DNA from 4 places in the Brevibacterium sp. Z349TD_9 genome. Region 1 is predicted to be linked to each of the others. Evidence: riboswitches for the same ligand, from Rfam matches in the RefSeq annotation. Region 1 holds a riboswitch; each other region holds the start of a gene.
The links. Region 1 has a riboswitch for thiamine pyrophosphate ahead of thiM (hydroxyethylthiazole kinase). Riboswitches for the same ligand answer to the same signal wherever they lie in the genome.
Positions count from the first base shown of each region.

Region 1 (7,739 bases):
GCGTTCGAGGATCTCGACGGCCTTCCGCGTCGACTCGTCGAACTCCGGGGCGTCGTAGGTCTGCACCCACGTCCGATACGGGTGGTTCTCGTCCATCTCTCCGGCGCGCTCGATGAGCACCTTGCCCATGTGCGCGTACACCCAGAAGCAGGGCAGCACTCCCGCGACGCCCTCACCGTAGGACCGGGTCGCGGCCGTGGCGACGAGGAACGAGACGTATCCGAGCGTCGTCGGCGACGGACCCACCCGGTCCTCGGCCTCGAGCTGGGAGTGCGCCTGCCCGAGGCGGGCATCGGAGAGCAGTTGGGCGTGCATCTCCTCCTCGACGGTGATCGCCTCCGCCGCCGAGGTGGACCAGAACCGGGACTCGTCCCGGTCCGTCGTCTTCCCGGCGAGGAAGGACATCGCCTTCGCATATCCGCTGAGGTAGATGCTGTCCTGAGTGATGTAGTTCGTGAACGCAAGAGGATCGAGGCTGCCCTCGGCGAGCTGGCTGAGGAACGGCAGCGCCTCGATCGCCTCGATGATCGGGCGGACGTGGTCCCAGAGTTCGGTGGTCTGCGGGCCGGCGGCGAAGGTCGTCGTCATACGTGTCTCCTTGGGTCGAATCGTCGTCGATCGGGTCGGGTCCGGGGCGCCGCGGTGCTGCGATGGTGAAGCGCTCCGGGTACGGTGCTCGGGCGGGGTCAGCGGCGGACGATGTCGACCTGATGGTCGACCGGTCCGTGGGCGCCCGCGGGGTCGAGGCTGACCTTCCAGTCCGCCGCCGAGGCGAGCGCCCGGGCAAGGAAGTCGAGTCCCCGTTCGACTGCCTGCCGCATGTCCTCAGAGGCCAGCGTCTTCCCGCCGTTGGCCCGCCGGAGGACGGCCGCCTCGGCGGTGATCGCAGCCGAGAGCGTGCACCCGGTCCCGTGCGTGTTCGGGGTCGCGATCCGAGGGTGGGCGAACTCGGTGACCTCCCCGTCGGCGGTGACGAGGATGTCGGCGACCTCGCCGTCTGCGGCGTGCCCGCCCTTGAGGAGGACGGCGCGCGTGCCGCGCGCGACGAGCTCCCTGGCCTGGTCGCGCATCTGCTCAGGGGTCGTCGCCTCGGGCACGTCGTCGCCGAGGAGGAGGGCCGCCTCGGGGAGGTTCGGTGTGATGAGGTCGGCGGCCGGGAGCAGGCGCGTGCGCACGGCGTCGACGGCATCGACCTCGAGGAGGCGGTGTCCGGAGGTCGCGACCATGACGGGGTCGACGGTGAAGAACCCGAAGTCGGAGGTCGCTGCCCGGTCGACGACGAGGTCGACGAGCGACCGGGATCCGAGCATGCCCGTCTTCGTCGCGTCGACGGGCATGTCATTCAGCACGCTGTCGAGCTCATCGGTGACGAAGTCCTCGTCGATCGGGTAGACGCGGGACACCCCGTGGGTGTTCTGCGCGACGAGGGCGGTGATCGCCGTCGTCCCGAGCACGCCGAGGGCGGTGAACGTCTTGAGGTCGGCGTGGATTCCCGCCCCGCCGCTCGGGTCGGTGCCGGCGATCGACAGCGCGATCGGTGGTCGCTCGCTCATGCCTGTTCCCCGTCCTTTCGGGTGCCGTCGCCGAAGGCGTCGAGGAGGTCCGCGGCCGCCTGCTCGGGATCCTCGGCGCGGCAGATCGCGGAGACGACGCAGATGCCGACGAGTCCTCGTCCCCGCAGTTCGTGCGCGCGCTCGGCGTCGATGCCGCCGATCGCGACCGCGGGGATCCCCGCCGAGGCGGTGAGTTCGCCAAGGCGGTCGGGACCGATCCCGGCCGGGGCGTCGGTCTTCGTCGTCGTGTCGAAGACCGGTCCGATGCCGACAAGGTCGACGCCGCCGGTCTCCTGGGCCGTGGCGAACTCCTCGGGTTCGGCGGCGGAGAGGCCGACGAGGGGGCCGTCGCCGAGGAGGTCGCGCACCTCGGCGACGGGGGTGTCGGTCTGGCCGACGTGGATGTGGACGTCGCTGCCCTCGTCGAGGAGGCGGCGGGCGACGGCGACCCGGTCGTTGAGGAAGACGGGAACGCGGCGGTCGGTCCCGGCGATCGCCTCGGTGACGGCGGCGATGACCTCACGGGTGAGGACGAGGAATTCGGTGTCGTCGATGTCCTTGTCGCGGACCTGGACGACACCGACTCCCCCGGTCACGGCCGCGCGCACGGTCTCGGCGACGGTTCGTCCCGCCTCCGCGCACTGCGCGGTATCGGTGACGAGGTAGAGGCGGGTGTCGATGCCCGCGAGCCGATCGCCGCTCATACTGTGGTCACCTCGACCCGGGCGCGGCCGATCCGGTCGTCGTCGGTGGTGAAGAGCGCGTCGAGGAAGTGCACCGAGTAGGTGCCCGGTCCGAGCGCCCCGGTGGCGGCGGCCTCTCCGGCGACGGCGAAGTGGGCGTGGGCGGCGACGACTGCGGTGAAGCGCTCGAACGCGGCCGATCCTGCCGGGCCCGCCTGCGAACTCGTCCCCGCCGGCGGGACGGCGGCGAGGTAAGCGGCGGTCACGGCGCCGAGTGAGCAGCCGGTGCCGATGACGAGCGGCATGAATGAGTGTCCCCCGTCGACGCGGGCGATGTGGTCGGCCCCGTCGATGTGGGCGACGATGGCGTCCCGGGCACCGGAGACGGCGACGATGGCGCCGGTCGTGCGGGCGAGCTCGGCGGCGGCCGGGAGCACGGCGTCGACCTCGTCGGTGGACTCGACCCCGCGCCCGCCCGCTCCGGCTCCGGCCAGTGCCGCGATCTCCGAGGCGTTGCCGCGGATCGCGGTCGGGTGGGCGGCCGCGGCGCGGCGGATCCGGGTGGTGCGGTGGTCGGCGGCGCCGATGCTCACGGGGTCGAGCACCCAGGGTTTGGCATCCTCGGTGACGGCGTCGACGGCGTCGACGGCGGCGTCGGCGGCGAGGAACTGCTGGTCCGTCGCGGTGCCGAAGTTGACGAGCAGACCGCCGGCGAGGTGGGCGAACTGCGCGGCATCGGCGTCGTGGTCGAGCATCGCCGGTGACGCCCCGACGGCGAGGAGCACGTTCGCGCTGAACTGCTGCACGACCGTGTTCGTGATGCATTGGATGAGCGGGTTCGACGCGCGCAGCCGCGCATGCGCCGACGACAGGTCGATGTCGGTCATGACGATCCCTTCGCTAGCATGGCCCAGATCAGGTTCGATGGGTGTTCTCTCAGCCCTGCGCGAGTCGCACCGGGCACCCCATGTCATTTGCCCCCGACTGTATCACCGACACCTAGGGGGCGACGACGGTGCCCGCACGGCCCACCGCCGCGAACCCGCCCGACCCCACTTTCAATCCAGCCGCCCGGCCCCGATGATTCACTTTTCGCCCGATCGGTCTGGTCTTGAACCGACTGATCGGGCGAAAAGTGACTCAGTTCCGCCTCGGCGACCGACCCAGCCGCCTATCGGCGGCCGTCGGACCTCTGTCGCCTACCCTCCGACGCCTACCCTCTGCCGACGTAGCGCTGGCCGCGGCGGCTGATCGCGTCGATGACGACGGCGGTGAGGAGGACGAGCGCGGTGATGATCTGCTGCGCGTCGGAGTTGAAGCCGATGAGGTAGAGGCCGTTGTTGATCGCGCCGACGACGAGCGCCCCGAGCACCGCAGCCCACGCCGAACCGCGCCCGCCGAAGAGCGAGGTGCCGCCGATGACGGCCGCCGCGATGGCGTTGAGGAGGTCCTGCGTGCCCACGAGCGTCGACCCCGCGTTCGTCGTCACCCCGGCCTTGACGAAGCCGAAGAGCGCGGCGAGGACTCCGGCGGTCATGAACACGCTGATCCGCACCCAGGTCACCCGGATGCCTGCGCGCCTGGCGGCCTCGACCTTGCCGCCGACGGCGTAGATCGATCGACCGTACTTCGTCTTCCGCAGGACGAGGTCGATGACGATGGCGATGACGAGCATGAGGAAGAACGGCATCGCCAGCCCGAAGTCCTGGTTGACGAGGATGAGGAATCCGAAGACGACCGCGGTGAGGAGGACGATGCGGATGATCACCGATGTCCAGCTCGCGCTGTCGAGTCCGGCATTGTGCCGGCGCAGTTTCGAGTGGATGATCCCGGCGGCGAAGCCGAGCACCGCGACCGCGCCGAAGACGTAGGCCCAGATGGCGGGGAAGTAGTAGCTCGCGAAGTCGAAGGCGAAGGTGTCGGCCATCGAGAGGTTCTTCTGCGTGCCCAGCGTCGTCAGGGTCAGGCCGGTGAAGGCGAGGAGGCCGGCGAGGGTGACGACGAAGGCGGGGATGCCGACGACGGCGAAGAACCAGCCCTGAATGGCGCCGACGACGAGGCCGAGGAGGAGCATGATCGTCAGGGCGATGATCGGGGGCACACCCTGCCTGACGACGAGGACACCGAGCACGGAGGCGCAGAGACCGCCGAGCTGGGCGAGCGAGAGGTCGATCTCGCCGAGGAGGAGGATGAGGTTGATCCCGAGGGCGAGGATCGCGAGGTAGGCGACCTGCGTGGAGAGGTTGACGAGGTTGGCAGGGGAGATGAAGTTGCTGTTCGCCGACTGGAAGACGATGACGATGATGACGAGGGCGAGGATGACCGGGAACGAGCCGAGCTGACCCTCCTTGATCCGCCGGACGAAGGTGCGGACGAACCCCTCCTGCGAGATCCGTTCGTCAGTGATGAACGAGTTCCGGGTCATCGGCGCTCACCCCTGCGTGCCGCCCGCTGGGTGACGACGTTGTCGTTGGCTCCCGTGATGGCGGCGATGAGGACGTCGGTGCGCTCATCACCGGGGAAGTCGCCGGCGTCCTTGCCCAGGCGCAGGACGTGGACGCGGTCACACACGGCTTGGACGTCGGCCATGTTGTGGCTGACGAGGAGGACGCCGAGGTCGCGGTCGCGGAGGCGTTCGATGAGGTTGAGCACCTCGGCGGTCTGGGCGACTCCGAGGGCCGCGGTCGGCTCGTCGAGCATGACGATCGACGGTTCACCGAGGAGGGACCTAGCGATCGCGACTGTCTGCCGCTGCCCGCCGGAGAGGGCGGCGATGGGCACCCGGACGCTGGGGATCTTCGCCGAGAGGCTGCGCAGCAGCTCCCACGACTTCGCCTCCATGGCGACTTCGTCGAGGACGCCTGCGCGAGTGTCCTCGTGGCCGAGGAAGAGGTTCGCCACCACGTCGAGGTTCTCGCACAGGGAGAGGTCCTGGAACACCGTGGCGACCCCCGCCTTCTGCGCGTCCTTGGGTGAGGAGAACCTCTGCGGGCGGCCGTCCATGAGGAGCTCGCCGTCGTCGGCGCCATGGACGCCGGCGATGATCTTGATGAGCGTCGACTTGCCGGCACCATTGTCGCCGACGAGCCCGACGACTTCGCCGCGGCCGATGGTGAGATTGATGTCGGTCAGTGCCTGGACGGCACCGAAGCGCTTGGATATTCCGCGCAGTTCGAGCACGGGCTGTGTGGTCGCCGACGCCCGCCCGAAGGCGGGCATCGGCTCGTTCGTCTGTGAAGTCATCGGCGTGCGCTCAGCGTCCCCTACTCGATTCCGGCGTCGGCGCAGAGCTTCTCATCGATGCCCGAGCAGATGTCCGAGGCCTTGATCTGATCGCCGACGATGTCCTTGATCGTGTCCTTCGTGACGACCTTGGCTTCGACGAAGTCCGTCGGCGTGTCCTTGTACGTCGTCGCAGCCTTCGGCTCCTCGCCGTTGGCGAGCGCGACCGCGGCCTTCGCCGCGTACTCGGCCTGCGGCGGGATGGACTTGTAGATCGTCGCGTACTGCTCGCCCTTGAGGATGTTCTGCAGGCCGTCGACTTCGGCGTCCTGGCCGGTGACGACGGGTTCCTGCTTCGCCTTCGTCGTTGCGGCGAGCACCCCACCGGCCGTGCCGTCGTTGGCCGCGTAGATCGCGATCGGCTTCTCTCCTCCGCCTTGCAGCTGGCCTTCGACCCACTGCCGGGCGTCATCGGGGTTCCAGTCGAGGGTGTCGTGACTGGCGGCGATGTCGACGCCGGCGGCCTTGAGGGTCTCCTCGGCACCGGCCTTGAAGTCGGCGGCGTTGGGGTCCTTCGGGTCGCCGTTGACCATCCACACCGGCCCGGACTTCGGGTCGACGCCCTTGGCCTTGAGCCCGTCGAGGAGGGCCTGACCCTGAAGGTTGCCGATCTTCTTGTTGTCGAACGAGGTGTAGTAGTCGGCTCCGTCGAAGAAGCGGTCGTAGGAGACGACGGGGATCTGCTTCGCTTCGGCCTTCGCCAGGGACGACGCGACCGCCGAGGCGTCGACCGGGTCGAGGACGATGACGTCGACTCCTTCGGTCACCGCAGCCTCGAACTGCTGCTGCTGTTGGGAGGCGTCCTGGTTGGCGTTGCGGTATTCGACCGTCGCATCCGGGTTCGCTTCGGCGACGTACTTCTCGAAGTTCGGCTTGTCGAGCGACTCGTAGCGGGTGGTCTTCGACTCGGGCAGGAGAAGGGCGATGGTGACGTCACCGTCGGAGCCGGTACCGGATCCGGCCTCGTCGTTGCCCTGGCCCTTCTGGTTGCCGCAGCCGCTGAGGGCGAGCGCGGAGATCGCGACGGCGGCACCGAGGATGGTGAGCCGGCGGTGGGCGCGCCTCGGCGATGCTGATTCGCGGGTGTGGGAACTGCGCATTCTCGAAACCTTTCCTCATTCTGACAACGTTGTCAGGATGGTAGTCATACTTCGCTCACCGATGAGGTTTGTCAACTGTCCGCGCGGAATTCCCTCCGAGGATCCGACAGCCGCCTGCTCAGCGTGCTGCGACCTGGCGCGGTGACTCCTCACCGCTGCCGCGACGGATGAGGCGGACCGGGGTGAGGCCGTTCGCCGAGGTGAGGAGGGGTATCGACCCTGTTGCGGAGCTGCGACGGTGGTCGCCCGTGAGGACCCGCACTGCCTCGGCGGACATCGCGTCGACATCCGGGTCGACGACGGTGACGTCGAGGAGGTCTGCTCCGGGGAAGTCGTCGATGCCGACGACCGCGGGCCATTGGTCGAGTCGCCGGCTCGCGTCGATCGCCCCCATCGTCACCGTCGCAGAAAGCGTGATGAGCGCGGTCGGGGCGGCCCGGGACCCGAGCAGGGCGGCGACGACGTTCTTCGCGCTCGACTGGTCGTGGGCACCCGTCTCGAGGTAGGCCCGCCAGCCGATGTCCCCGCGACCGGCGAGGACCTCGCGGATGCCTGCGAACCTCCGCGCCTGCGATTCGATCAGGGATCGGTCGCCGATGACGCCGATGCTGATGTGGCCGTGACGGACGAGCTGTTCGGCGGCTCGGCGGCCTGCGGCGACGTCGTCGGCGGCGATCGTGGTGATTCCGGGTCCGGCGACGGCGGGATCGAGGGAGACGACCCCGACTTCTCCTGGTTTCGCCGAGGCGGCCTGCCCTGGGACTCGGGCGTAGAGGTCCGCGGACTCCGGCTGCGAGCACACGACGCAGATCCCCGACATGTCCCCGCCGAGGCAGTCGTCGACGAAGCTGCGCTCGATGTCCGGGTCTCCCCCGGTCACGGTGACGACGGGACGCAGCCCGCGGTCGGCGAGGTCGTGTTCGAGGCGGGCGAGGATGCGCACCTGGAGGGGGTCGCCCATGTCGGAGAGCACGACTCCGATGTAGGGCGAGCGACTGCCCTCCCGCAGCCGGCGCGCGGCCGAGTTGAGCCGAAATCCGAGCTCCTCCGCAGCCGTCTCGACCTTGGCGGCGGTGGTGCTGGCGACGTGCTTCTCCCCGTTGAGCACGCGGGAGGCCGTC
Region 1 covers NZ_CM149680.1:2,990,755-2,998,493, forward strand. The annotation lists gene AC0VYB_RS13950 (TenA family protein) at 1-588, opposite strand, end outside; gene thiD (bifunctional hydroxymethylpyrimidine kinase/phosphomethylpyrimidine kinase) at 687-1,553, opposite strand; gene thiE (thiamine phosphate synthase) at 1,550-2,257, opposite strand; gene thiM (hydroxyethylthiazole kinase) at 2,254-3,123, opposite strand; TPP riboswitch at 3,111-3,214, opposite strand; gene AC0VYB_RS13970 (sugar ABC transporter permease) at 3,450-4,661, opposite strand; gene AC0VYB_RS13975 (ATP-binding cassette domain-containing protein) at 4,658-5,479, opposite strand; gene AC0VYB_RS13980 (substrate-binding domain-containing protein) at 5,500-6,618, opposite strand; gene AC0VYB_RS13985 (LacI family DNA-binding transcriptional regulator) at 6,737-7,739, opposite strand, start outside.

Region 2 (7,739 bases), 1.3 Mb from region 1:
ACGGTGATGTGACGAAGCAGCGGCTCGACCTCGCCAAGACGGTCGACGGGATGAAAGACGGGACGATCGACGGCATGGTGTGGTCGGGCGGTCTGCCCACCGCAGGCGTCACCGACCTCTTCACCTCGAACGGCGGGGACGTCGAGTTCGTCGACATCTCCGGGCTCGAGAGCAAGATGAAGGAGCTCAACCCCGTCTACGAGGTGGCCGAGATCCCCGCCGACACCTACAAGGGCGCGGGCACGGTGAAGACGATCGTCACCCCGAACGTTCTCATGGTCCGCAACGACATGGATGAGGGCACGCAGTGCGCGCTGACGAAGCTCATCTATGACAAGAAGGCCGACCTCGAGAAGGTCCATGCGGCCGCGAAGGACATCACACTCGACACTGCGGTGCCGCCGGAGCCGATCACACTCGCACCCGGCTCGCAGAAGGCCCTCGACGAGCTGCAGAAGTGAGGGACTGAGTCCGTCGACGATGGTCAGCGCTCGATCCACGCGGCGCTCGAAATCCGCGTCCGGGGCGACTCGGATTTCCGGCTGCGCGTGGATCGGCGGCCTGGGTCCCGGCCCCGCGTGGATCGGCGGCCCGGGTCCCGGCCCCGCGTGGAGCGACGCTGCCAGCGCGCCCCGCGCCTCAGCCTCGGCGGGGGCCGACCGTCGGCTCGGGAAGGTACACCTGGGCCCCGCGCTCGAGGAACTCCCGGCTCTTGGCCTGCATGCCCGCGATCGCGGCCTGCGCCTCGGCGCTTCCGTAGGTGTCGCGGATGTCCTGGGAGATGCGCATCGAGCAGAACTTCGGCCCGCACATCGAGCAGAAGTGCGCGGTCTTCGCCGGTTCGGCGGGCAGGGTCTCGTCGTGGAATGCCTCCGCTGTCTCCGGGTCGAGGCCGAGGGCGAACTGATCGCGCCAGCGGAACTCGAACCGCGCCTTCGACAGTGCATCGTCACGGGCGCTCGCCCCGGGATGTCCCTTCGCGACGTCGGCGGCGTGCGCGGCGATCTTGTACGTGATCACGCCCGTCTTGACGTCCTCGAGGTCGGGCAGGCCCAGGTGCTCCTTCGGGGTGACGTAGCAGAGCATCGCGGTGCCGTAGCGGGCGATCTCCGTGGCCCCGATCGCCGAGGTGATGTGGTCGTAGCCGGGAGCGATGTCCGTGACCAGCGGGCCCAAGGTGTAGAAGGGCGCGCCGTCGCAGAGCTCCTGCTGCCTCTCGACGTTCTCCCGCACGAGGTGGAGCGGGATGTGGCCGGGGCCTTCGACCATGACCTGGACGTCGTGGGCCCACGCGCGCTTCGTCAGCTCGGCGAGGGTGTCGAGTTCGGCGAACTGTGCGGCGTCGTTGGCGTCGGCGATCGATCCGGGACGCAGCCCGTCGCCGAGGGAGAAGGCGACGTCGTACTGGGCGAAGATCTCGCAGAGCTCGTCGAAGTGGGTGTAGAGGAAGTTCTCCTCGTGGTGGGCCAGGCACCAGCCGGCCATGATCGAGCCCCCGCGAGAGACCATGCCGGTGACCCGGTCCGCGGTGAGCGGGACGTAGCGGAGCAGCACGCCCGCGTGCACGGTCATGTAGTCGACGCCCTGCTCGCACTGTTCGATGACGGTGTCGCGGTAGATCTCCCAGGTGAGCGCCTCGGCGTCGCCGTCGACCTTCTCAAGTGCCTGGTAGATGGGGACGGTGCCGATGGGGATCGGGGAGTTGCGGATGATCCATTCGCGGGTGGTGTGGATGTCGTTGCCCGTCGAGAGGTCCATGAGGGTGTCGGCACCCCACTTCGCGGCCCACTGGAGCTTCTCCACCTCCTCGGCGATCGAGCTCGTCACCGCGGAATTGCCGATGTTCGCGTTGATCTTGACGAGGAACGCCTTGCCGATGATCATCGGTTCGGACTCGGGATGGTTGATGTTCGAGGGGATGATCGCCCGGCCGGCGGCGACCTCGGAGCGGACGAGTTCGACGTCGCACTGTTCGCGGATCGCGACGTAGCGCATCTCCGGAGTGATGATGCCCTTCCTGGCGTAGTGCATCTGCGTGACGGTGCGTCCGTTCTTCGCTCGCCGAGGTGACCGCTCCGGACCCTGCCACTGCTGAGAGGGCGCCCCGCGGCGGACGGCGGCTCGGCCGTCGTCTTCGATGAGGTGTCCGCGCGCCTCGTAGGTCTCCGTGTCGTCGCGGTCGGCGATCCAGGGCGCGCGGTGCGGCGGAAGCCCGTGTTCGGGAACGGCGCCGGGGCCGACGGTGCGGTAGACGTGGACGGGCTCGTTGGGGCGGCCGTTCGTGTCCTCGAGGTCGATGCGGGTGACCGGCACGCGGATGTCGTGCTCGCTGTCCTCGAGCCAGGCCAGGGAGTGCGAGGGGTACTGCTCGAGGGGGAAGTCCTCGGCGGGCGTGGTGTTTTCGGGTGTGTCAGGGGTAGGCGCAGTCATCTGCGATCCTCTCTTCCTCCGCCGGTATCAACCGGATCAGGTTCAACGGTCTCGAGCGGCCCTAGCCCGATCTCAGCCTCCTGCCGGAGGCCCCCGTGGGGTCACACAACGACTATCACAGTGTGCGCGTCGCCACAAAACAGCGCGTCCCGTCGACCGTTCGGCGACTGCCGATCGCCCTCGATTAACGCGCACCCGGTCGCTCTCGATCAACGCGGCGGGAGAAAATCGATGCTCCCGCGAAGTCGGTCGCTTTCGATCAACGCGCAGCCGGAATTCCGAGTCCGGGGCGACGCGGAATTCGGGCCCCGCGTGGATCGGGGCTGGAAGTGTCGGCTGCGCGTGGATCGAGGCTGGAAGTGTCGGCTGCGCGTGGATCGGCGTGCGGAGTGCCGGCGCCGGCCCCTACGCTCCCTGGAAGAAGGCCTTGGCGGCGGCACCGAGGGCGACGACGTCGCTGATCGCGCACATCTCCCGCGCCGAGTGCATCGAATAGAGCGCCGGTCCCACGTCGACGGTCGTCATCCCCATCCGCGTCGCCGTCAGCGGTCCGATCGTCGACCCGCACGGCACGGCGTTGTTCGACACGAAGTCCTGGTATTCGACCCCGGCCGCAGCGCACGCCTGCGCCCACACCGCGGTGCCCACGGCGTCGGTTGCATACCGCTGCTGGGCATTGTGCTTGAGCAGGGGTCCGCCGCCGAGGCGGGGCCGCACCTGCGGGTCGTGCCGCTCCTGATAGTTCGGGTGGACGGCATGACCGGCGTCCGAGGACACGCACACCGACCCGGCCAGCGCGGCGAGGTGGTCGCTGCGCGTCGCGTCGGGGTAGAGGGAGGCGACGATGCGCTCGGCGACGTCGGCGAGGAACGGTCCGCTCGCCCCGGACCGAGAGTTCGACCCGATCTCCTCGTGGTCGAACCCGGCGAAGAGGGCGAGGTGGTCGAGCGCCTCGGCGTCGAGCCCGACCATCGCGGTGACCCCGGCGTGGACGGAGAGGAGGTTGTCCAGCCTCGGCGAGGCGAAGAACTCGTCTGCGGCACCGAAGAGCGCAGGCTCCTGGACGGGGATCGTGTAGACGTCGTGGCCGACGATGAGCTCGGGATCCACCTCGGCGGAGGCGGCGAGGAGCTCGAGGACGTCGGCCTCGGCGAGGTCGGCGAGACCGACGATCGGGGTCGTGTGCCGCTGCTTGTCGAGGGTGAGGCCCTCGTTGACCTGCCGGTCGAGGTGGATGGCCAGCTGCGGGATGCGCGCGATCGCCCCGGTGCGCGCGAGAACGACGGTGCCGTCGGCGAGGCTGAGGCGCCCGGCGAACGCGAGCTCCCGGTCGAGCCACGAGTTGAGCAGCGGCCCGCCGTAGATCTCGACGCCGACCTGGCGCACCCCGGCGGTCGCGAACTCCTCACCGGGCTTGAGCTTGAAGGCGGGGGAGTCGGTGTGCGACCCGAGGACGCGGAACGGCGGGATCACCGAGGTGGTCTCTGTCGGGGTCATCCACGCGATGATCGCACCGTCGCGGACGACGAAGTATCCGCGGCCGGGTTCGAGCGCCCAGGAGTCGCGTTCGTCGAGCCGGTGGAAGCCGGCGGCGCCGAGACGGTCGGCGGCGGCAGCGGTGGCATGATAGGAACTGGGAGAGGCAGAGACGAATTCCGAGAGATCGGCTGCGACCTGCGCGTTTGCTGTCTGGTCGGTGGGAGGAGTGCTCATTTTCTCAGCCTATCCTTTGCGGTAGCTTTGATCACAGGTGCTTTGATCACAGCTCCGAAGCGGCAGACCCGGGACGACGAATGAGATTGCGAGGGGACTTCGACGTGAACCAATTCGTGGCCGAATGGAACACCTGGCGGGACTCGCGGAACTCGTCGTTGGCGACACCCTTCGGCTGGCTCAGCGTCGTCGGCCTGCACTGGCTCGATGGGGAGTCGACCTGGCCCGACGCCCCTGGAACCTTCACCGTCGACGACGACGGCTGGGTGCGCCTCGCGCTCGACCCGAGCACGAAGGCCGGCCCCGCCGCACAGACCTTGGACCTCCTCTCCCGCCCCGCCGAGGACGGAGCTAACGCCGAGGACGGAGCTACCGCCGGGGAGGCCCCCGCCGACGACTCGCCCCAGGTCAGGGTCGACGACACCGGTTTCAGTGCGAAGCTGCCGACGGGCGGTTCGCTCGGCTGGTTCACCGTCGGGCACGTGCTCTACGAGCTCATCGACCGCGGTGGGCGGATCGGTGTGAGGATCCGCGACGCGAAGTCGCCGCTGCTGAGCAAATTCGTCGAGGTCCCCGTCTACGACCCCAACCGTGAGTTCGTCTTCCTCGGTCGCTTCACCCCCTATGAGCAGCCGCAGGCACAACCGGTCTCCACCGCGCAGGAGGGTCTCGAGCTGACGACGACGGTCGTCGGCGAGGTCACGTTCACCGGCCCCGACGGCGAGGTCACGCTCATCGCCTCCGGGTGCCCGGCGACCGGACTCCAGCTCGACTTCCACGATGCCACGAACGGGAGGACCACCTCGGCGTGGCGGACGCTCGATCTGGGCATCCCCAACGCCGACGGATCGCTCGTCGTCGACTTCAACCGCGCGGTGAACTACCCGTTCGCGTTCTCCGCGTTCGCCACGTGCCCCGCCCCGGTGCCGGGCAACGTCGTGCCCTTCGCCGTCACCGCCGGAGAACGGCGGCCCCCGTTCTTCTACTCGGAGGCCGGCATCAATGTCCCCTTCCTCTTCTACCGCTGGTGGGACGAGGCGAGCGCCGAGGCGACCCGACCGTGGTACGCCCGGTTCGGCCTCGACATGACCGTCCTCAACCCCAACGAGGATGAGATCGACCAGTCGCTCGTCGGCTTCGACGGAGTCGCGATGTCCGGCGGCGACCTCGCCCCGCTCACGCGCAAGGCGCGCTCGCGGCTCGTCAGGGTCGCCACCGATGCGCTCACCTCACGGCTGCCGGTCATCGGGATCGGGGCGTTCGCGGAGTTCGTCATCACCGCCCAACGGGAGCTGCGCGACCAGCAGGGCCACACCGAGGCGACCCCCGAACCGCGCGCGACGACACCCGGTCGGGTGCCGATCGTCATGAACAACGAACTCGACCCGGCCTCGGTGGGACTCGACGTCGTCGGCACCGACGCGACCGGACTCATCTACGCGGAGGCGGACATGACGCTGCCGCTCGAATCGACGTACCGCGAGATCGGCGAATTCGAGGCGGCGCTGGCGGCGAAGGCGCCGATCGGCAGCTGGGAGGAGTTCGACTTCCGCGTCGTCACGATGGTCCGCCGGCACCGCTAGAGGCGCGGCGACCCCGATTCCGGCATCCCTCCGGGCGCTCGGCAAACCCGCGCAGGGTTGCTCAGCGCCCGGAGGGCTGCCGGGACGAGATCTACCAGATCGTCACACGGGCCTCGGGCGCGAGGTACATGGCATCGGACTCGCTCACGCCGAAGGTGTCGTGGAACGCCGTCATGTTCTTCACGACCTGGTTGCACCGGAACTCCTCCGGCGAATGCGGGTCGATGCTCAGCCTGCGGACGCGCTCCTCGGTGCGCATCTTCGTCCGCCACGCCTTCGCCCATGCGGCGAAGAACTCCGCGGCCTCCGCTTCGGTGGGGGTGCGGCCGAGTTCGAGTTCGAGCGCCTTCCACCCGATCGACAGTCCGCCGAGGTCGCCGATGTTCTCTCCCACGGTGAGCGCCCCGTTGACGTGCTGACCGGCCTCGAGACCGGCGGGAACGAGCGCGTCGTACTGGTCGATGAGGGCCTTCGTGCGCTCCTCGAAGCGCTCCCGATCCTCGGCCGTCCACCAGTCGACGAGGTTGCCGTCGCCGTCGTAGCGCGAGCCCTGATCGTCGAAGCCGTGTCCGATCTCGTGGCCGATGACCGCGCCGATCGCCCCGAAGTTCGCCGCCACCGAGCCCTCGGCGTCGAAGAACGGGGGCTGGAGGATCGCGGCGGGGAAGACGATCTCGTTCATCACCGGGTGGTAGTAGGCGTTGACCGTCTGCGGGGTCATCAGCCACTCGGTGCGGTCGATCTCACCGCCGATGCGCGTGATCTGGCGGGCGTGCTCGGCTCGGGCGGCGCGGCGGACGTTGCCGACGAGGTCGTCGGCGGCCATCTCGGCCGGGTACTCGCGCCACTTGACCGGATAGCCGACCTTCGGCGTGAACTTCGAGAGCTTGACGAGCGCCCGCTGCTTCGTCTCCTCACTCATCCAGTCGAGTTCGGTGATCGACTTCTCGTACGCCTTGATGAGCATGTCGACGAGGTGGTCGATCGCGTCCTTCGCGGCAGGCGGGAACTCGGCCTCGACGTAGAGCTTGCCGACCGCCTCGCCGAGGAGGGACTCGACGAGCCCGACCCCGCGCTTCCAGCGGTCCCGCAGCGCCGGAGTGCCCGAGAGCGTGCGGGAGTTGAAGTCGAAGTCCTCTTCGACGATGTCGTCGGTGAGCAGGGACGCCGTCGAGGTGAGCACCGACCACCGCAGCCACACCTTGAGCGTCTCGAGGTCGGTGTCCTCCCAGACCTGGGCCATGCCGGCAACGTACGAGGGCTGGCCGACGACGACGGTCTCGAGTTCGCCGTCGATGTCGGCGGCGACCGCGGCGAACCACGCATCGAAGTCGAACCCGGGGCCGAGCTCGCGCAGCTGCGCGATCGTGTGCTTGTTGTACGTCTTCTCGGCATCACGGGTGGCCACGCGGTCCCAGTGGTGGCGGGCGAGTGCGGTCTCGAACGCCATGACCTTCGCGGCCACCTCGGCGTCGGTGATCCCTGCAGCCTCACCGAGGCCGGCGAATCCGGACATCCTCTGCACGTGCGCGAGGAACTTCTCACGCACCTCGGCGAAGTCGTCGTTGAAGTAGTAGTCCTCGTCGGGCAGGGAGATTCCGGCCTGGACGAGGTAGAGGGCGTAGATGTCGGAGTCCTTGGCGTCGGCGGTGACGTACCCGCCGAGCAGCCCCCCGATGCCCTCGGTCTCCAGCCGCCCGAGGAGGTTCGCGAGCTCCGTCTTCGACTCGGCTGAGTCGATGGCGGCGAACGTCGCCTCGAGCGGGGTGATGCCGAGCTCGTTGATCCGCTCGAGGTCCATGAACGAGGAGAAGAGGTCGGCGACCTTCTGACCCTCGCCGCCGGCCTCCTGCGGGTCGTCGACGACGGAGCGGATGATCGAGCGCACCTTCGTCTCCGCGGTGTCGAAGAGCTCGCGCATGGCTCCGTCGCCGGCGCGGTCGTCGGGGATCGTGAACGCGTCGATCCACCGCCCGTTGATGTGGCGGAAGAGGTCGTCCTGCGGGCGCACCG
Region 2 covers NZ_CM149680.1:392,553-400,291, forward strand. The annotation lists gene AC0VYB_RS01730 (TAXI family TRAP transporter solute-binding subunit) at 1-461, shown strand, start outside; gene thiC (phosphomethylpyrimidine synthase ThiC) at 640-2,430, opposite strand; TPP riboswitch at 2,427-2,537, opposite strand; gene AC0VYB_RS01740 (M18 family aminopeptidase) at 2,836-4,143, opposite strand; gene AC0VYB_RS01745 (DUF1684 domain-containing protein) at 4,248-5,726, shown strand; gene AC0VYB_RS01750 (M13 family metallopeptidase) at 5,818-7,739, opposite strand, start outside.
Region 2: linked by a shared signal. The riboswitch ahead of thiC (phosphomethylpyrimidine synthase ThiC) and the one ahead of thiM (hydroxyethylthiazole kinase) in region 1 are both predicted to bind thiamine pyrophosphate.

Region 3 (7,739 bases), 1.5 Mb from region 1:
GCGCTTGCGCTTGAGCTTCTGCCACCACGACTTCGGTTCGTCGTCGGTGTCTGTACCGGCCGCGGCCTCGGCGTCCGCTTCGGCCTCGTCGAGGTTGCCGAACGCGGTGTCGCTGCGATCGCCGTCGCCCACGGCTCCGTGGACGGCCGTCTCATCAGGGGAAGCGGCGTCTGCCGAAGTGTCCTTCGCCGTCGGCGAAGAGTTCGTGTGCGGGGTCGTTCCGTAGACGGCAGTGGCGTCGGGACCGGCGGCCGTGGCCGCACCGCCGAGGGCGGCTCCGCCTCCGGCGACGGGCAGGCCTGCGCCCTTCTTCACCGCGGGGGCGAGCTTTGCGCCGACCTCCTTGACCGCTTCTTTGCCCTTCTCAAGGCTCTTGCTGTAGAGGCTCACGGCGACCGCAGTGACGATGCTCGCGATGCCTGCGCCGATGACGGTGCCGGCGACGCCGAGCTGTCCACCGATGACCGATGACGTCGCTGCCGCACCGGCGCCGGCCAGCAGCTGGGTGGCCGACATCCCGTTCCCGGACTTCTCCTTCTTCTCGCCGTCCTGGTCCTCGCCGGTCTGAGCATCCTGTGCCACGGTGGGCGCGACAGCCGTGGACTCGGTATGCCCCGCAGCGGGCTGCGCTGCCGTCGGCTGGGCTGCCGCCGGCTGCGCTGCCGTGGGCTGGGCATCGTGACGAATGGGGTTGGGCGGCATGACCGGGGTCGTCGCCGGATGCGCCGCTGTCATCTCCTCGGTGATGAGCGGCAGCGTCTGTGACGGCTGGGTGCCGTGGGTCGGCTGGGCACCAGGGGTCGGCTGCGGCATCGATCCCGCGGCGCCGTTCGCGCCTGCGGGATCGGACGAGTTGTGCGGGTCTCTCTGTTGCGACGCCAAAGTACCTCCCAGAACGTGTGTCAGCTCCCAGTATTCTCCGTGGAAGTCCAGAGACCCTGACCGGGCCCACCCGAGCCTGGGAGCCTCCTGGACGCCCGGCCGACGACTACGCTGATGACCAGCAACGACGCCTCGATCTGTGACCGCCGGTACACCCGACTCGCACGTTTTCCTCAGGATTCGCTTCCGTGTGGGCGCGACCGGAGCCTCCCCCGCCTCAGCTCATCCCGATGACGCCGAGGCGGCCCGGCAGCTCCTCGGAACCGTCGAGTTCGAGGAGGGTGAACCGTCCCCATCCCTCGACCGGTTCGAGTGTGAGGACGAATCGTGGCCGCTCGGCGGGTGCGGGCAGCATCGTCAGGGCAGGGTGGTCGCCTTCGCGCTCGGTCATGAGGTTGATCGCGAAGCAGGACTCTCGCAGTTCGGTGAGAGCGACGTCGGCATCGCCGCTGAACCGCAGGGGACGCCCGGGGCCCGCCCGGTGGAGGGTGCCGTCGATCGACAGGACCACCTCGGCGGTGGGACAGAAGATCCGATCGAGTCCGGGCAGGGACGAGAACGGACCCGGACGATCGAGGCGGGCGATGCTCAGCCGCCACCGGCGACGATCCGGGGTGAGGCGCGCGGATTCGTCGAGTGAAACGAGTTCGGTCGTCTCACCTGCGCCATTGGCCCACGGTCTCGGTGCGATGTCGTCGAACGACGCGATGAGGTCCATGCTCGCCATCGTAGACGCGGGCGCCGTCACGGCTGGCCCGCGCCGCCTCAGTCGGCCGGCACCGCCTCAGCTGACGCAGAGGCAGAACGGATGGCCGGCGGGGTCGAGGAAGACGCGGAAGGTCTCCCCCGGCTGCACGGCGGCCTTGCCGGCACCGAGTTCGATGACCTGCGCCTCGGCGGCATCGAGGTCGTCGACCATGACGTCGATGCGCATCTGCTGCGGATGCTCCTGACTGGGCCAGCTCGGGGCGTGGTAGTCCTCGACCTGCTGGAAGCAGATGGGCGGCCAGGAGTCGGATGTGATCTCAGCCCACGTGCCGTCGTCGTCGACGCGGACCTGCCAGTCGAGGAGGTCGCCGTAGAAGCGGGCGAGCTCACCAGCATCCGGAGCGTCGAGAACGATCACGGGCTGCTTTGCGATAGCCATAGCCTGAGTCTACGCCGGTGGACGGACGCGGTGAACGGCTTCGGCCGGGAATCCCCGGACCCGTAGGATTGTTGAGCAATACGTCCAGCGTTCCGACACGACATCGAGAGGCCTTCCATGAGCACCCAGCAGCTGCCCGTCGCCGACAGGCCCGCGGTCTACATCATCCACGACAACCCGGAGTGGATCACCCCCTTCGCCGAGGCGCTCGAGTCCCAGGGCGTCGACTACGTCGAATGGCTGCTGCCCGGAGCGACGATCGACCTCGCCGCCGAGCCGCCCGAGGCCCTCTTCTGGTCCCGCCTCTCCGCGTCCTCGCACACGCGCACCGACCCGCATGTCAAGGACTTCGGCCGGGCGGTGCTCGCGTGGCTCGAGGCCGCCGGTCGGACGGTCATCAACGGTTCCGACGTCTACGAGCTCGAGGTCAGCAAGATCCGCCAGCACCGCGAACTCGCAGCCCACGGCTTCGACGTCCCCAGGACCGCCGCCGCGTTCGGGAGCACCGCGATCACCGAGGCGGCTGCGGACTTCGCTCCCCCGTTCATCACCAAGCACAACCAGGGCGGCAAGGGCCTGGGCGTGCGCCGGTTCGACTCTCACGCAGACCTCGAGCAGGCGATCGCCGACTTCGGACCCGGCGGCGCGGACGAGCCGATCGACGGCATCACCCTCATCCAGGAGTACCTGCAGCCGGCCGCACCGTTCATCACCCGCGCCGAGTTCATCGGCGGCCGGTTCCACTACGCCGTCAGGGTCGATGTCTCTGCCGGCTCGTTCGAACTCTGCCCCGCCGACGCGTGCGAGATCCCGACCGCTGGGACCGCCGGGGACCAGCACACCGCCTCGGCGCCGTTCAGCCAGTTCACCCGGCGCGAGGAGATCACCGCCGAGACCCCGCTCATCGGCCGACTCGAGGAACTGCTCCGCGAACTCGCCATCGACTTCGCCGGCGTCGAGTTCATCGAGACCAACGACGGCCGGCAGGTCGTCTACGACATCAACACGAACACGAACTACAACTCGGCCGTCGAGGAGGCCGAGCGTGCGGCCGGCCGGCAGCCGGCGACCGCACGGATCGCTGAGGAGCTGAGCCTCCGCCTCGGCGCGGTCGCGGGCATTCCCGTGCCCTGACCGGGCCTGATAGTCTCAGACCACCACAGGGGAGCGCCGGACACGGCGCTGAGAGTGCGTACGCAGACCCTTACACCTGATCCGGATCATGCCGGCGGAGGAAGTTGGAGGAGACGAATGATCACTGTGTCCCAGAACGGCGCCGTCGAGGCACTGCGTCGGTCAGCGGACGAGGACTGGAGTGCCGCGGTCGGCCACCGGTTCGTCGAGGAGCTCTTCGCGGGCACCGTGCCCGACGACGTCATGGCGACCTATCTCGTCCAGGACTATCAGTTCTTCGAGGACTTCCTCGCGATGCTCGGCACGTGCGTCGCCCACGCCGACCGGATCGAGGCGAAGCTCCGGTTCGCGCGTCAGCTGGGGTTCCTCGAAGCCGATGAGGACTCGTACTTCCTCCGTGCCTTCGCCGAGGTGGGGGTGACCGAGGACGACTACGCCGACCCCGTCCTCCTCGCTCCGACAGAAGGCTTCCGCGAGGTGATGCGGACGGCCGTCGCCTCGGCGTCGTACCCGGACCTCCTCGTCGTCCTCGTCATCGCCGAATGGCTCTACCTCGACTGGGGTGAGCAGGTGCGCGACATGCCCACCCGCGACGTCCACGTCGGCTGGATCGACCTCCACCGCGGCGAGGACTTCTCCGCGTGGGTGCAGTTCCTCGTCGACGAACTCGAACGCGTCTTTCCCCGGGGTGATGACGCCGAGTCGGTCACGACCCGAAAGCGGCTGACCGCGCTGTGGGGGCGGGCCGTCGGGCTCGAGCGCGCGTTCTTCGATGAGGCGTACCGGGCTCAGCGTTCGTAGACCTCGGCGGCCGCGGTGAAGAGCAGCGAGATCCCGACCGCGCCCGCGTCGGGGGTGCCGTGGCCGCGCCCGTCGACATAGCTCGCACGACCGCGCCTGGCCTGGAGTTCGGCCGTGGCCTGGGCGGCGTCGGCGGCCGTCTCGGCGGCCGAGGCGAATCCTCCGCTCAGCGCTGAGGCGGTCGGTTCGAGGACGTCGATGACCGTCCGGTCGCCGGGCTCGGCTCCGCCGACGCGGCGGATCGCCGCCGAGCCGGCCGCGGTCGCCTGCTCCCAGACGGTCCTCGGGTGCTCGTCGTCCCCAAGCTTCGCGTATCCGGCGTTGAGCTCCTGGAAGAGCAGGCCGAGCAGAGGCCCGCTCGTGCCGCCGACGCCGTTGAGGAAGGCACGTTCGGCGGCGGCGAATCCCGCCGCGTCGGCCTCCTCCATGAGTCGGGTCGCATGGCGGAGACCGCCGCGGAGGTTGTCGCCGAAGTCGCCGTCACCGGTGACCTGGTCGAGTCGCGTGAGGTGGCCGTGATGCTCTTCGGCGAGTTCGGCGAAGCGGATGACGACGGCGGTCTCGAGGTCGGTGCTGCGATCCTGTGCGCGGGTGCGCAGTGTGCCCGCGTCGGTCTCGTCTGCGCCACCCTGGTCGGTCCCGCGTTCGGCGATAGATGCGGTCGGTGTGCCGTCGGCGACGGGCGCGGGGAAGGCCGCAGTGCAGGTGGCGGTTTCCCACCAGTCCAACCACTGCGGCTGCATTCGGGTGAGCGTGATCGAGAAGCCGGTCATGTCGAGGGCGGTGACGTAGTCGCCGACGAGGGACGCCGCGACCTTCTCGCCCTTGGCTTCGAGGGCGCGGGTGACGCCGTCGAAGACGTTGAAGAGCTCGATCTGCGTGCTGGCGCCGAGTCCGTTGACGAAGACGAGGAGGTCGCCGTCGGCGGGGTCGCCGGCGACGGCGGCGTGGACCTCGTCGACCATCCTCGCCACGAGCGCGTCGAAGCTCTCGCGTTCGATCGAGGTCGCGGCACGTTCACCGTGGATGCCGACCCCGTACTCGAGCGTTCCCTCAGCCAAATCGAAGGCGGGCCTCCCTGTGTGGGAGTCGGTCTGGGCGCGGGCGGCGACGGCGAGGCTGCGGGAACGGTCGGCCACCTCGGCGCCGAGGTCGGCGAGCTCATCGAGGCCGAGTCCGGAGTCGGCAGCGGCACCGAGGATCTTCTCGACGACGACAGTCGCGCCGGTGCCGCGGCGGCCGGTCTCGGTCTCATCACTGTCGGTGGCAATGTCGTCGTCGACGATGACGGTGCGCGTCGAGATGCCCGCTGCCTGGAGGCGTTCGGCGGCGATCGCGAAGTTGATGACGTCGCCGGTGTAGTTCTTGACGATGTGGAGGACCCCATCGTCTCCGGCAACGGCGCGTGAGGCGGCGAAGATCTGCGCATTGTGCGGGGAGGCGAAGACCTCGCCCGGAACTGCCGCATCGAGCATCCCCTGCCCGACGAAGCCGACGTGCATGGGTTCGTGGCCCGATCCGCCGCCGGAGACGAGGCCGACTCGGCGTTCAGGGGTCCGGGTGCGGGAGCGGACGAAGAGCGGGTCCTCGGTGAGAGCCACGCGGTCCGAGTGGGCGCGGGCGAAGCCGCGCAGGGCACTGATGATCGGGGTGGGCGAGACGAAGAACGCGCTCATGGAGATCCTTTCGCAGGTCAGCGTCGTGTGCCGGTCCGGTGGGCAGTCGACGGCCACCGGCTGTGCGGACGGTGCCATGCTATACCTGCCCGGCGGAGTGGTAGGGTGGCTGTTCACCTGCCGACCGTCGGCGGATCCGCCCGGCTCGTGGCACTATTGACCGATGAACGATTCCCCCGTCGACCACGATTCCGAATGGATCCCGTTCGGGCTGTTCCGCCCCGACATCATCGAATCCGTGCCGCCGAAGTTCTTCCCCACCATGGTGTGGGGATACTTCGAGACGGAGGATGAGGACGGCGAGACAGGGTGGATCGAACGGACCACCGAGGGCGCGTCGTATGCGACGATCCTCTCGCAGATCGCCGGCTTCCTCGTCGAGACCGAGTCGGCGAACGCATGGGTCGACGACGACGTCGACGAGGAGACCGACGGCACGAGCGCCGGTGCCCCGGTCAACAGCACCCTGTCCGATCTCAGCGGCGACGTCCTCGTCGAGGAGGCCTCGGCGGCCTTGTCCCGGCTGAAGATCTACCCTCTGCCCGAGGGCCACGAACCCACCGGCCGCTACGTCGCCATCATCTGCGACGACGACCCGTTCGAATCCGGCAACGTCGAACTCCTCAACGAGGACGTCAGCAGCGAACTCATCGAGGGCCTGCTGCGTGTCGCGCAGATGCGCTTCGCCGAGACGCTCTCCTTCAGTCCCTTCGACGACGAGGTCGACGACGCCAGGGCGTCGGCAGGCGATGATCGCACCACCACGGCCGCGGCAGAGCCGACCGGCCCGGCGACCGAAGCGCCGCCGCCTCCCGTCACGACGTTCGGGGACCTCTTCGCCGGCTGGGCGTTCCTCCCCCTGCCCGCCGACGTCGATGTCAGCGCGGTCTGGTCGCTCATCCTCACCAGCGACGCCGACGACGTCATCCGGTGGTACACCCGACGCACACCGCTCCTCGACGAGAACCTGCTCACCGGCGTCCTCGCGAGAACGGCGTTCGAACTCGAACTCGGACTCATCGACAGCTTCGACGAAGACGACGAGGCCTCGCGGCTGACCCGCGAGACGCTTCCCGAGCTCAGCACCCTCGTCCCCGCCGACTCACCGACCGGCCCCCTCGACCCGCGGGTGGGAGCACTTGCCACTCGCGCCCTGCCCGAGGGGGAGACCCCGATCGTCGCGAACCTCTTCCTCTTCGGCACCGACCAACTGGGAACGAGCAGCGTCGTGAGCGTCAGGGAGCTGACGACGGACACGGTCGTCCTCGGCGACGCCGAGCTCGACGGCTTCGAAGAGCTCGGCCTCATCCGCTCGGCCCTGCGCGACATCCTCCACAACGGGATCGGCGAGTTCTGATCGCGATTCGCACCGCAGCGCGCAGCCCGCGGCACGCACTCTCAGCCCGCCTCGGGCGTCTGACCTAGACTGAAGCCATGAGCACCCAGCCTGATGTCGTCGTCGTCGGATCCGGCCCCAACGGTCTGGCGGCCGCCGTCACCATGGCTCGGGCGGGGCTTTCGGTCGAGGTCCTCGAAGCCCAGCCGACGATCGGCGGCGGTTCCCGCACCCTCGACCTCGGGCTGGCCCCGGGGATCGTCAACGACATCTGCTCGGCCGTCCACCCGCTCGCGATCGCCAGCCCCTTCTTCGTCGACTTCGACCTCCGGGCCCGCGGACTCGAGTTCACGACCCCGGAGATCTCCTACGCCCAGCCGCTCGACGGTCGGCCCGCCGCGCTGGCCTTCCACGATCTCGCGAAGACGGTCGAGCACCTCGGCGAGGCGGGACCGGAATGGGACCGGTTCTTCCGTCCCCTCCTCGAGCGCGTCGACGACACGATCTGGCTCTCCCTCGGCGATAAGCGGTCGCTGCCTCCAACCCTCCGCGATGCCTCCGGCATCGCCAACGTCGTGAAGTTCGGGATGCGGCTGCTCTCCCAGGCGAGCCCCGCGTGGAACATCCCGCTCTCCCACGAGACCACCCAGGCGCTGTTCACCGGCGTCGGCTCGCACGCGATCGGCCCCCTGCCGGGGATGGGCACGGCGGCGACGGCGACGATGCTCGCCACCATCGCCCACGCCGGCGGGTGGCCCTCCCC
Region 3 covers NZ_CM149680.1:602,884-610,622, reverse strand. The annotation lists gene AC0VYB_RS02625 (hypothetical protein) at 1-882, opposite strand, end outside; gene AC0VYB_RS02620 (HutD family protein) at 1,100-1,600, opposite strand; gene AC0VYB_RS02615 (VOC family protein) at 1,667-2,029, opposite strand; gene AC0VYB_RS02610 (ATP-grasp domain-containing protein) at 2,147-3,163, shown strand; TPP riboswitch at 3,181-3,283, shown strand; gene AC0VYB_RS02605 (TenA family protein) at 3,281-3,964, shown strand; gene AC0VYB_RS02600 (dihydroxyacetone kinase subunit DhaK) at 3,952-5,640, opposite strand; gene AC0VYB_RS02595 (hypothetical protein) at 5,804-6,997, shown strand; gene AC0VYB_RS02590 (phytoene desaturase family protein) at 7,075-7,739, shown strand, end outside.
Region 3: linked by a shared signal. The riboswitch ahead of AC0VYB_RS02605 (TenA family protein) and the one ahead of thiM (hydroxyethylthiazole kinase) in region 1 are both predicted to bind thiamine pyrophosphate.

Region 4 (7,739 bases), 1.5 Mb from region 1:
GGCAAGTCCGAAGAGCTCATGCGCCGGGTCCGTCGCGCCCGCATCGCCGGTGTCGAAGCGCTGGTCATCAGCCATTCCCTCGACACCAGGGCGGAGCTCTCCGCCGTCACCTCCCACATCGGGGTGACCGTGCCCGCCGTTCCCGTCGGAGACGTCGCCTCCCTCGCCGAGGCGGCCCGAGCCGAGGACGTCGACCTCGTCGCCATCGATGAGGCCCAGTTCTTCGGCCCCGACCTCGTGCCCGCGGTCGAGAAGCTCCTCTCCCGCGGCATCGATGTCATCGTCGAGGGACTGTGCGTGACCTTCGACGGTGATCCGTTCGAACCACTGCCGACGTTCATGGCACTTGCCGAGGACGTCACGAAGCTCACGGCAGTGTGCACGGTGTGCGGGCGCGACGCCGTCTTCCACGAGCGCATCGCCGCTGCACCCGCCGGGTCGGCCACCGACATCGACGCCAGCCACATCGGCGGCCTCGACTCGTACGTCGCCCGCTGCCGAGAGCACTTCGGACACGGCACCGCAACGGAGCCCTGACCCATACGCTCTGCGGTCAGTCGGCGATGTCGGCCCACACCTGTCGCCAGATCTCGGCGAGAGCGGCGATGTTGTAGTGCGCGTTGAGACCGCTCGGCTGCGGGACGACCCGCAGCTCGATGTCCGCAGGCCAGCCGGGAATGAGGGACGTGTCCTGGACCCCGAGTGTGGCCTTCGGCTGGGAGAAGGCGATGCGGAACGAGGTGATGCCGGCGATCGCCACCGCCTTCGGGCGGATCTCCGAGAGGCGCTCGACGAGCCTCGCCCCTCCGTCGCGCAACTCCTCGTTCCTCAGCTCATCGGCTCTCGCGGTGGCCCGACCGACGAGGTTGGTGATGCCGATGCCGCGGGAGAGCAGATGCTCCTCATCCTCGATCGAGAGGCCGAGAGACGCATCCACGAGGTGGTCGGTGAGCCCCGCCTGGTGGAGCGAGGGCCAGAAGCGGTTGCCGGGGCGGGCGAACGGGGCGTTGACCGCCGCCGTCCACAGACCCGGATTGATGCCGACGATCAGGAGGGAGAGCTGCCCGGAACCCGCGGGCAGCACATCGTCGATCGCATCGGGATCGTCGGTGGCGAAGCGGGCGAGATCGTCCTTGGTCGGTTTCCGTCCCGCCAGCGGGGACGGTCTGCGGGAGCTGCGGCTTTCCTCGGACACGTCCCCCAGACTACCGTCGAAGGACGACGAGCCGAACGGAGGTCCGGCATGAGCCACGCACACACCCGAGCGGAATCAGGCGAGTCCGCTCCGTTCCACTTCGAGACGACCTGGCGCGTCGCCGAAGCGGTCGAGCCGGTGTGGGACGTGCTCTCCGCCATCGACGACTGGCCTGGTTGGTGGCCGGGACTGGCGTGGGTGCACGCTGTCGACGGAACGCTCGCCGAAGGCTCCAGGGCGCAGATCGGTGTGCGCAGCCCCCTCGGCCTCTCCCTGTCGATGATGCTGCGCATCGAAGCGATCGACCCGCCCCGGCAGGTCGTGCTCAGCGCCGAGGGGGACCTGCGCGGTACCGGGGTGTGGACGCTGCGCCGGTCGGGACCGCTCACCGTCATCGATGCCGTGTGGTGCGTGACGACGACGCGTCTGGCCCCACGCCTGCTGCGCCCCCTGTCGGCCAGGATGCATGCCGCGGTCATGGCCGCAGGCGAGACCGGCCTGCGCCGTCGCCTCAGCGCGCGGGCGTAGGGGAGTCCGCGGCGGACCAGGCCTCGATCCCGCCGGCCAGCGAGCGCAGGCGCACTCCCTCCGGAGTGCCGGGAGCCGCGGCCGCCACGGCCTTCGCCGACCGGACTCCCGACCGGCAGTGGACGACGATGTCGGTGGCGGGGCCGACCACCTCGGCGAGGGCCGGCCACCCCCGGTCGACGACGACGTCGAGGGGCACATGGACGGTGCCGGGGATGGACTGGACCTGCCGCTCCCACTCCTCGCGGACATCGACGATGACCGCGTCGGCCCCCAACGCACGAGCCTCGGCGACGGTGACCTCGTCGACGGCGGGCGCCGAAGCTGCCGGGGGAGCCGCACACGCGACGGCGACCTCGGTGAGGTCGGTCACGGCAGGCCGATCCGGGTCGGCGGAGAAACGCAGCGTCGTGAAGGTCGTCCCCAGCACATCCGTGCGCAGGAGCCTGCCGATGAGGGGGTCCCCGATGCCGCAGATGAGCTTGACGGCCTCGGCGGCCATCGTCGATCCGACGAGACCGCAGAGGACGCCGAGGACTCCTCCCTCGGCACAGGTGGGCACCGAATCGGCGTCGGGGATGTCGGGGAAGAGGTCGCGCAGCATCGGTCCGTGACCGGGCACGAAGGTGCTCACCTGGCCCTCGAAGCGGAAGATCGTCCCCCACACGAGCGGGGTGCCGGTGAGCTCGGCGGCATCGTTGGACAGATACCGGGTCGCGAAGTTGTCCGCACCGTCGATGACGAGATCGTGGGCGGCGAAGAGCTCGAGTGCATTGTCCGGGCTCAGGCGTTCCGCGAGGGCGGTCACGGACAGATGCGGGTCGAGGCGCAGCAGCGCATCCCTGGCCGAGTCTGCCTTGGGGCGGCCGACGTCGGCATCGCGATGGAGGATCTGGCGCTGAAGGTTCGAGACCTCGACGCGGTCGTCGTCGATGACGGTGAGGAGTCCGATCCCCGCCGCCCCGAGGTACTGGAGCACCGGGGCTCCGAGGCCGCCGGCGCCGACGACGAGGACCCGCGCGGCCCGCAGCCGCCGCTGGCCGAGATCTCCGACCTCTGGGAGGCTGAGATGCCGCGCGTACCGGGCGAGCTCATCGGGCGTGAGCGCGTCGACGGGCTCGACGAGCGGGCGCAGAGGTGTCCCGCTCATGGCCCCATCACCAGGTTCTCCGTGGTGACCCTGCCCTCGTGAGGTGAGGAGGCGAGTGCCAGCGGACGCTTGGGGATCCGTCCCGCGCCCCGAGCCAGGCGGCCCGCCTCGACGGCGAGCGCCATCGCCCGAGCCATCGCCGGTGCGTCATGGGCGCGGGTGACCGCCGAGGCGAGCAGCACGGCCGTGCACCCGAGCTCCATCGCCAGCGCCGCATCCGAGGCCGTGCCCACGCCGGCATCGAGGATGACGGGCACCTGCGCACGGGCGACGATCGTCTCGATGTTGTGGGGGTTGAGGATGCCCAGACCCGAGCCGATCGGGGCCCCTGCCGGCATGACCGCGGCGACCCCGGCGTCCTCGAGGCGCTTCGCGAGCGCCGGATCGTCGTTGGTGTAGGCGAAGACCGTGAACCCGTCGAGGACGAGCTCCTCGGCCGCCCGGAAGAGCTCGACCGGGTCGGGCAGGAGGGTGTCCTCGTCAGCGATGACCTCGAGTTTGACCCACGAGGTCTCGAGCGCCTCCCGGGCGAGCTTGGCCGTGAGCACAGCGTCCCGGGCGGTATAGCAGCCCGCGGTGTTCGGCAGGGAGCGGATGCCGAGTCGTTCGAGGAGGGCGAAGACCGAGTCCCTGGCGTCAGCGTCGAAACGGCGGATCGCCACGGTCGTCAGCTCCGTCGCCGAGGCGGTCAGTGCGTTCTCGAGGATGCTCAGGGTGCTCGCCCCTCCGGTGCCCATGACGAGGCGGGAGTCGAAGGTCGCTCCGTCGATCGTCCAGCTCATCTCAGCCTCCCTGCACAGCAGTGACGATGTCGACGGTCTGGCCGTCGACGATGGCGAACTCGGCCCAGAGTCCACGGCGGATGACCTCACCGTCGACAGCGAGGGCCACCCCGAGACGGCCTCCGTCGACGGGAGTCCCGTCCGTCGCGAGCTGCCTGCCGGTGACGTGCTCGACGAGCGAGCGGGCCGTGGTGCCTGAGGCGAGCTCGCTGCTCTCCCCGTTGAGTGTGATGGTCATGGTTCCTTCCTTGCTGTGGTCATCGCCGCCACAAGGCGCGGAGACGGGCTCTCGTTCGACTGTGCGGCTTCGGAGAAGCGGCGGGGAGCAAGGGCCGCGGGCGCCCCTGCGGGCAGCCACGGCGAGTCCTCACCGCGGGTGAGATCGGCACCGAGGCGGGCCCCGAGCGGAGTGAGGAGGATCCCGTGGCGGAAGTACCCGGTGGAGACGACGCAGCCGGGGTCCGTGCGCCCGATGAACGGCACGTCATCGGGTGATCCGGGTCGGGCACGCGCAGTGATCTCGGTGATCTCGGCATCGAGGATCCCGGGCACGAGCCGTTCGGCATCGTGGAGGAGACGGTGGACTCCCTCGGCGAGCACCCCGGGCCGTCCGTCCTCACGGGACGTGGCGCCGAGGACGAGTTCCCCGTCGGGGCGCGGGACGATGTAGACGGGCCGACCGGCGACGAGTCCGCGGATGGTGCGGGTGAGCAGCGGCGGTGCGCTCGCGTCGGTGCGCAGCCGGATGATGTCGCCGTGCACGGCTCGCAGCGGCAGGTCGGGGACGCCGGCGATCGTCCCCACCGCTTCACCGGCGGCGACGACGACCTGGTCGGCGGTGAGGCTGCGCCCATCGGCAAGAGCGACGCCGACGGTGCGGCCGCTGACGCGGACGAGTCCGGTCGCCTCCTCACGGACGATGTCGTCGTCGAGGAGCGAGAGCAGGGCGCCGGTGATCCGTCGTGGGTCGACGGCATGATCGCCGGGGATGCGCACCGCCCCGCTCACCCCTGGCGAGAGGGCGGGCTCGAGATCGCGGGCCCGGGATCCGGTGATGAGTTCGACCTCGGACCCCGCCTCGGCCTGCAGGGCGCGCAGGTCCCGCAGGGTCGCGAGATCCGCCCTGTCCCCGGCGCACACGAGGGTCTCCGTCTGCGTCTCGCCGAGGTCGTGCCCGGTCTCGGCGGTGAGTCGCGAGGCGAACTCGGGGTAGAGATCGGCAGAGGTGCGCATGAGGGGGAAGAGCGGAGACTGCCCCCACGCGATCTCCGCGGCCGGGGCGATCATGCCGGCGGCGGCATACGAGGCCCCTTCGCCGGGTGCGGGGTCGATGAGCGTGACCGACGCTCCCCGGCCACGCAGCTCCCATGCTGTGGCGAGCCCGATGATCCCGGCCCCGATGACGATGACGTGCACTGTATTCTCCCTCCGGCGGCATGACCCGCATCAGGTGCGGCGGTCGGCACGAAGCCCTCTCAGCCTCCCAGCGAGGCTCCCGCGAACTCCTCTACTCTAGGAGCATGGTTCCCGTGATGACAACGTCCTCCGCCCAGCGAGACACGCAGACCACGACTCGAACCGCGCGTCGGCGCGCGCTCGAGGCGGCCCGCCTCTACCTCTGCACCGATGCCAGGACCAAGCAGGGCGATCTCGCCGCGTTCCTCGACGCCGCATACGCCGGGGGCGTCGACATCATCCAGCTGCGCGACAAGAGCCTGGAGGCACGAGAGGAGATCGCCGCCCTCGAGGTCCTCCGGGACGCCGCCCGCCGCCATGGCAGGCTCTTCTCCGTCAACGACCGTGCCGACGTCGCCCTCCTCGTCGGCGCCGACGTCTTCCACGTCGGACAGGGTGACCTCACGAGCGGCCAGGCCCGTGCCGTGCTCGGACCCGACGTCCTCCTCGGCCGTTCGACCCACTCGATCGACCAGGCGCTCGCCGCCGACGCCGACCCCGACATCGACTACCTCTGCCTCGGGCCCGTGTGGGAGACCCCGACGAAACCCGGGCGACCGGCCGTCGGCCTCGAGCCCCTGCGGGAGATCACCGGACGGGTGAGTACGCCCTGGTTCGCGATCGGCGGCATCGCCGCCGGTGAGCGGCTCGACGCGGTGCGCGAAGCCGGAGCCGAGCGCATCGTCGTCGTCCGCGCCGTCACCGAGGCCGATGATCCCGCCGCAGCGGCAGCGACCCTGAAGGGAGAGCTGTGAGGATCCTCATCGCCGGAGCCGGGGCCACCGGGGGAGCGTTCGGCACCCGCCTCGTCGAAGCCGGACGTGACGTCACCTTCCTCGTCCGACCCGAGCGCGCCGAGGCGCTGCGCGCATCGGGGCTGCGCTTCATCGGCCCCGACGAGGACAGGACGAACCCGGTGGCCGTGACGACCGCCGAGGAGCTCGCAGCGAACCCGATCCCTGCGGACCTCGTCCTCATCGCCGTCAAGGCCAGCGGCCTCGACCAGGTCATCGACGACATTCGCCCGGCGATCGGGCCGGACACGCTCATCATTCCGTTCCTCAACGGCATGGCCCATATCGACCGCCTGGACAGGGAGTTCCCCGGGCAGGTGCTCGGGGGCCTCGTGAAGATCATCGGCACGATGCGCGGATACGACGTTGTGCAGATGACGGACATGGCGACGATGACGATCGGCCGCCTCGGCGGGGGAGAGGTGCCTTCCGGGATCGTCGAGGCCCTCGACGTCCCCGGCTTCCGCCTCCAGGTCATCGATGCCATCGATGACGCACTCTGGGAGAAGTGGGTCTTCATCGCCGCAGCCGGCGTGGTCACGTGCCTCTTCCGGGCGCCCGTCGGGGCGATCATGGCCGCCGGCGGCGAACCCCACGTCGTCGCGATCGTCGACGAGCTCGAAGCCGTGGCGATGGGCGCCGGACACCCGATCTCGGCGCGCTCCCGCGCGGTGACGCTCTCGATGCTCACCGCCGAGGGCTCCTCATTCACCTCATCGCTCTATCGCGACGTCACCGCCGGACTGCCCAACGAGACCGAGCACATCCTCGGCAGCCTCGCGGCGACCGCGGCGGGACTCGGGGTCGCGACCCCGCTGCTCGACCTCACTCTCGTGCAGCTGCGAGCAGGCGAGATCGACCGGGCGGGATGACCGGAGAGGGGTCTGCAGCCTGGCCGCGGTTTCGGAAGCCCGCGCGCACCGGCCGCCGCCTGCGCGGAGACGATGGGCCGCCTCGGCGAGACCGGAGAGCACGAGGGCGAGCGATGTTTCCAGGCTCAGCCGGCCGGCTTGACCGCCCGCACGATCGCCGAGTGCAGGCCGTCGGCGACCTCACGCGTGAAGTCGACCGCGACGTCGACGAATCCGACAGCGCGAAGACCGTCGACATACTCCGTTCGTGACAGAGCCCCGGCGATGCAGCCGACATGCGACCCGCGCTCACTGCGCTCCTGCGGGCTGAGACGGTCTTCGGAGACGACATCGGAGACTCCTATGCGCCCGCCCGGAGCGAGCACGCGGAACATCTCGCTGAGCACGGAGTGCTTGTCCGTGGAGAGGTTGATCACGCAGTTGGAGATGACGACGTCGACGGCGGCGTCCGGGAGCGGGACGGCTTCGATCGTGCCTTTGAGGAACTCGACGTTCGTCAGGCCCGACTTCGCCCGGTTCTCCTCGGCGAGAGCGAGCATCTCATCGGTCATGTCCACCCCGTAGGCGAATCCGGTCGCACCGACCCGGCGGGCGGAGAGGAGGACGTCGAGACCACCGCCCGAACCGAGATCGAGCACCCGTTCGCCATCCCGGAGCTCGGCGACGTCGGTGGGGTTCCCGCAGCCGAGACTCGCCTCGACGGCGCCGACGGGCATGCCCCCGACCGTCGTCGCGTCATAGAGTCCGGCACCGAATCCGCGCGGGGATTCGGGACAGCAGTCCGCGCTGCCGTCCTCGCGGAGCAGCTCATCGTTGCCCACTCCGGATGCGGAGGCCGTCGCCGCCTCCGCATAACGCGCCCGCACTGCTTCGCGGACCTGGTCGTCGTCAGCCATAGCGCTTCCTCTCCGTCGCTTCCTCGTCACCGGTGTGAGATCGATCCTGGTCGTCTCCCCAGCACGT
Region 4 covers NZ_CM149680.1:1,488,195-1,495,933, forward strand. The annotation lists gene AC0VYB_RS06690 (thymidine kinase) at 1-537, shown strand, start outside; gene AC0VYB_RS06695 (mismatch-specific DNA-glycosylase) at 554-1,195, opposite strand; gene AC0VYB_RS06700 (SRPBCC family protein) at 1,244-1,723, shown strand; gene moeB (molybdopterin-synthase adenylyltransferase MoeB) at 1,707-2,873, opposite strand; gene AC0VYB_RS06710 (thiazole synthase) at 2,870-3,655, opposite strand; gene thiS (sulfur carrier protein ThiS) at 3,657-3,893, opposite strand; gene thiO (glycine oxidase ThiO) at 3,890-5,071, opposite strand; TPP riboswitch at 5,062-5,164, opposite strand; gene thiE (thiamine phosphate synthase) at 5,188-5,865, shown strand; gene AC0VYB_RS06730 (2-dehydropantoate 2-reductase) at 5,862-6,776, shown strand; gene arsM (arsenite methyltransferase) at 6,902-7,672, opposite strand.
Region 4: linked by a shared signal. The riboswitch ahead of thiO (glycine oxidase ThiO) and the one ahead of thiM (hydroxyethylthiazole kinase) in region 1 are both predicted to bind thiamine pyrophosphate.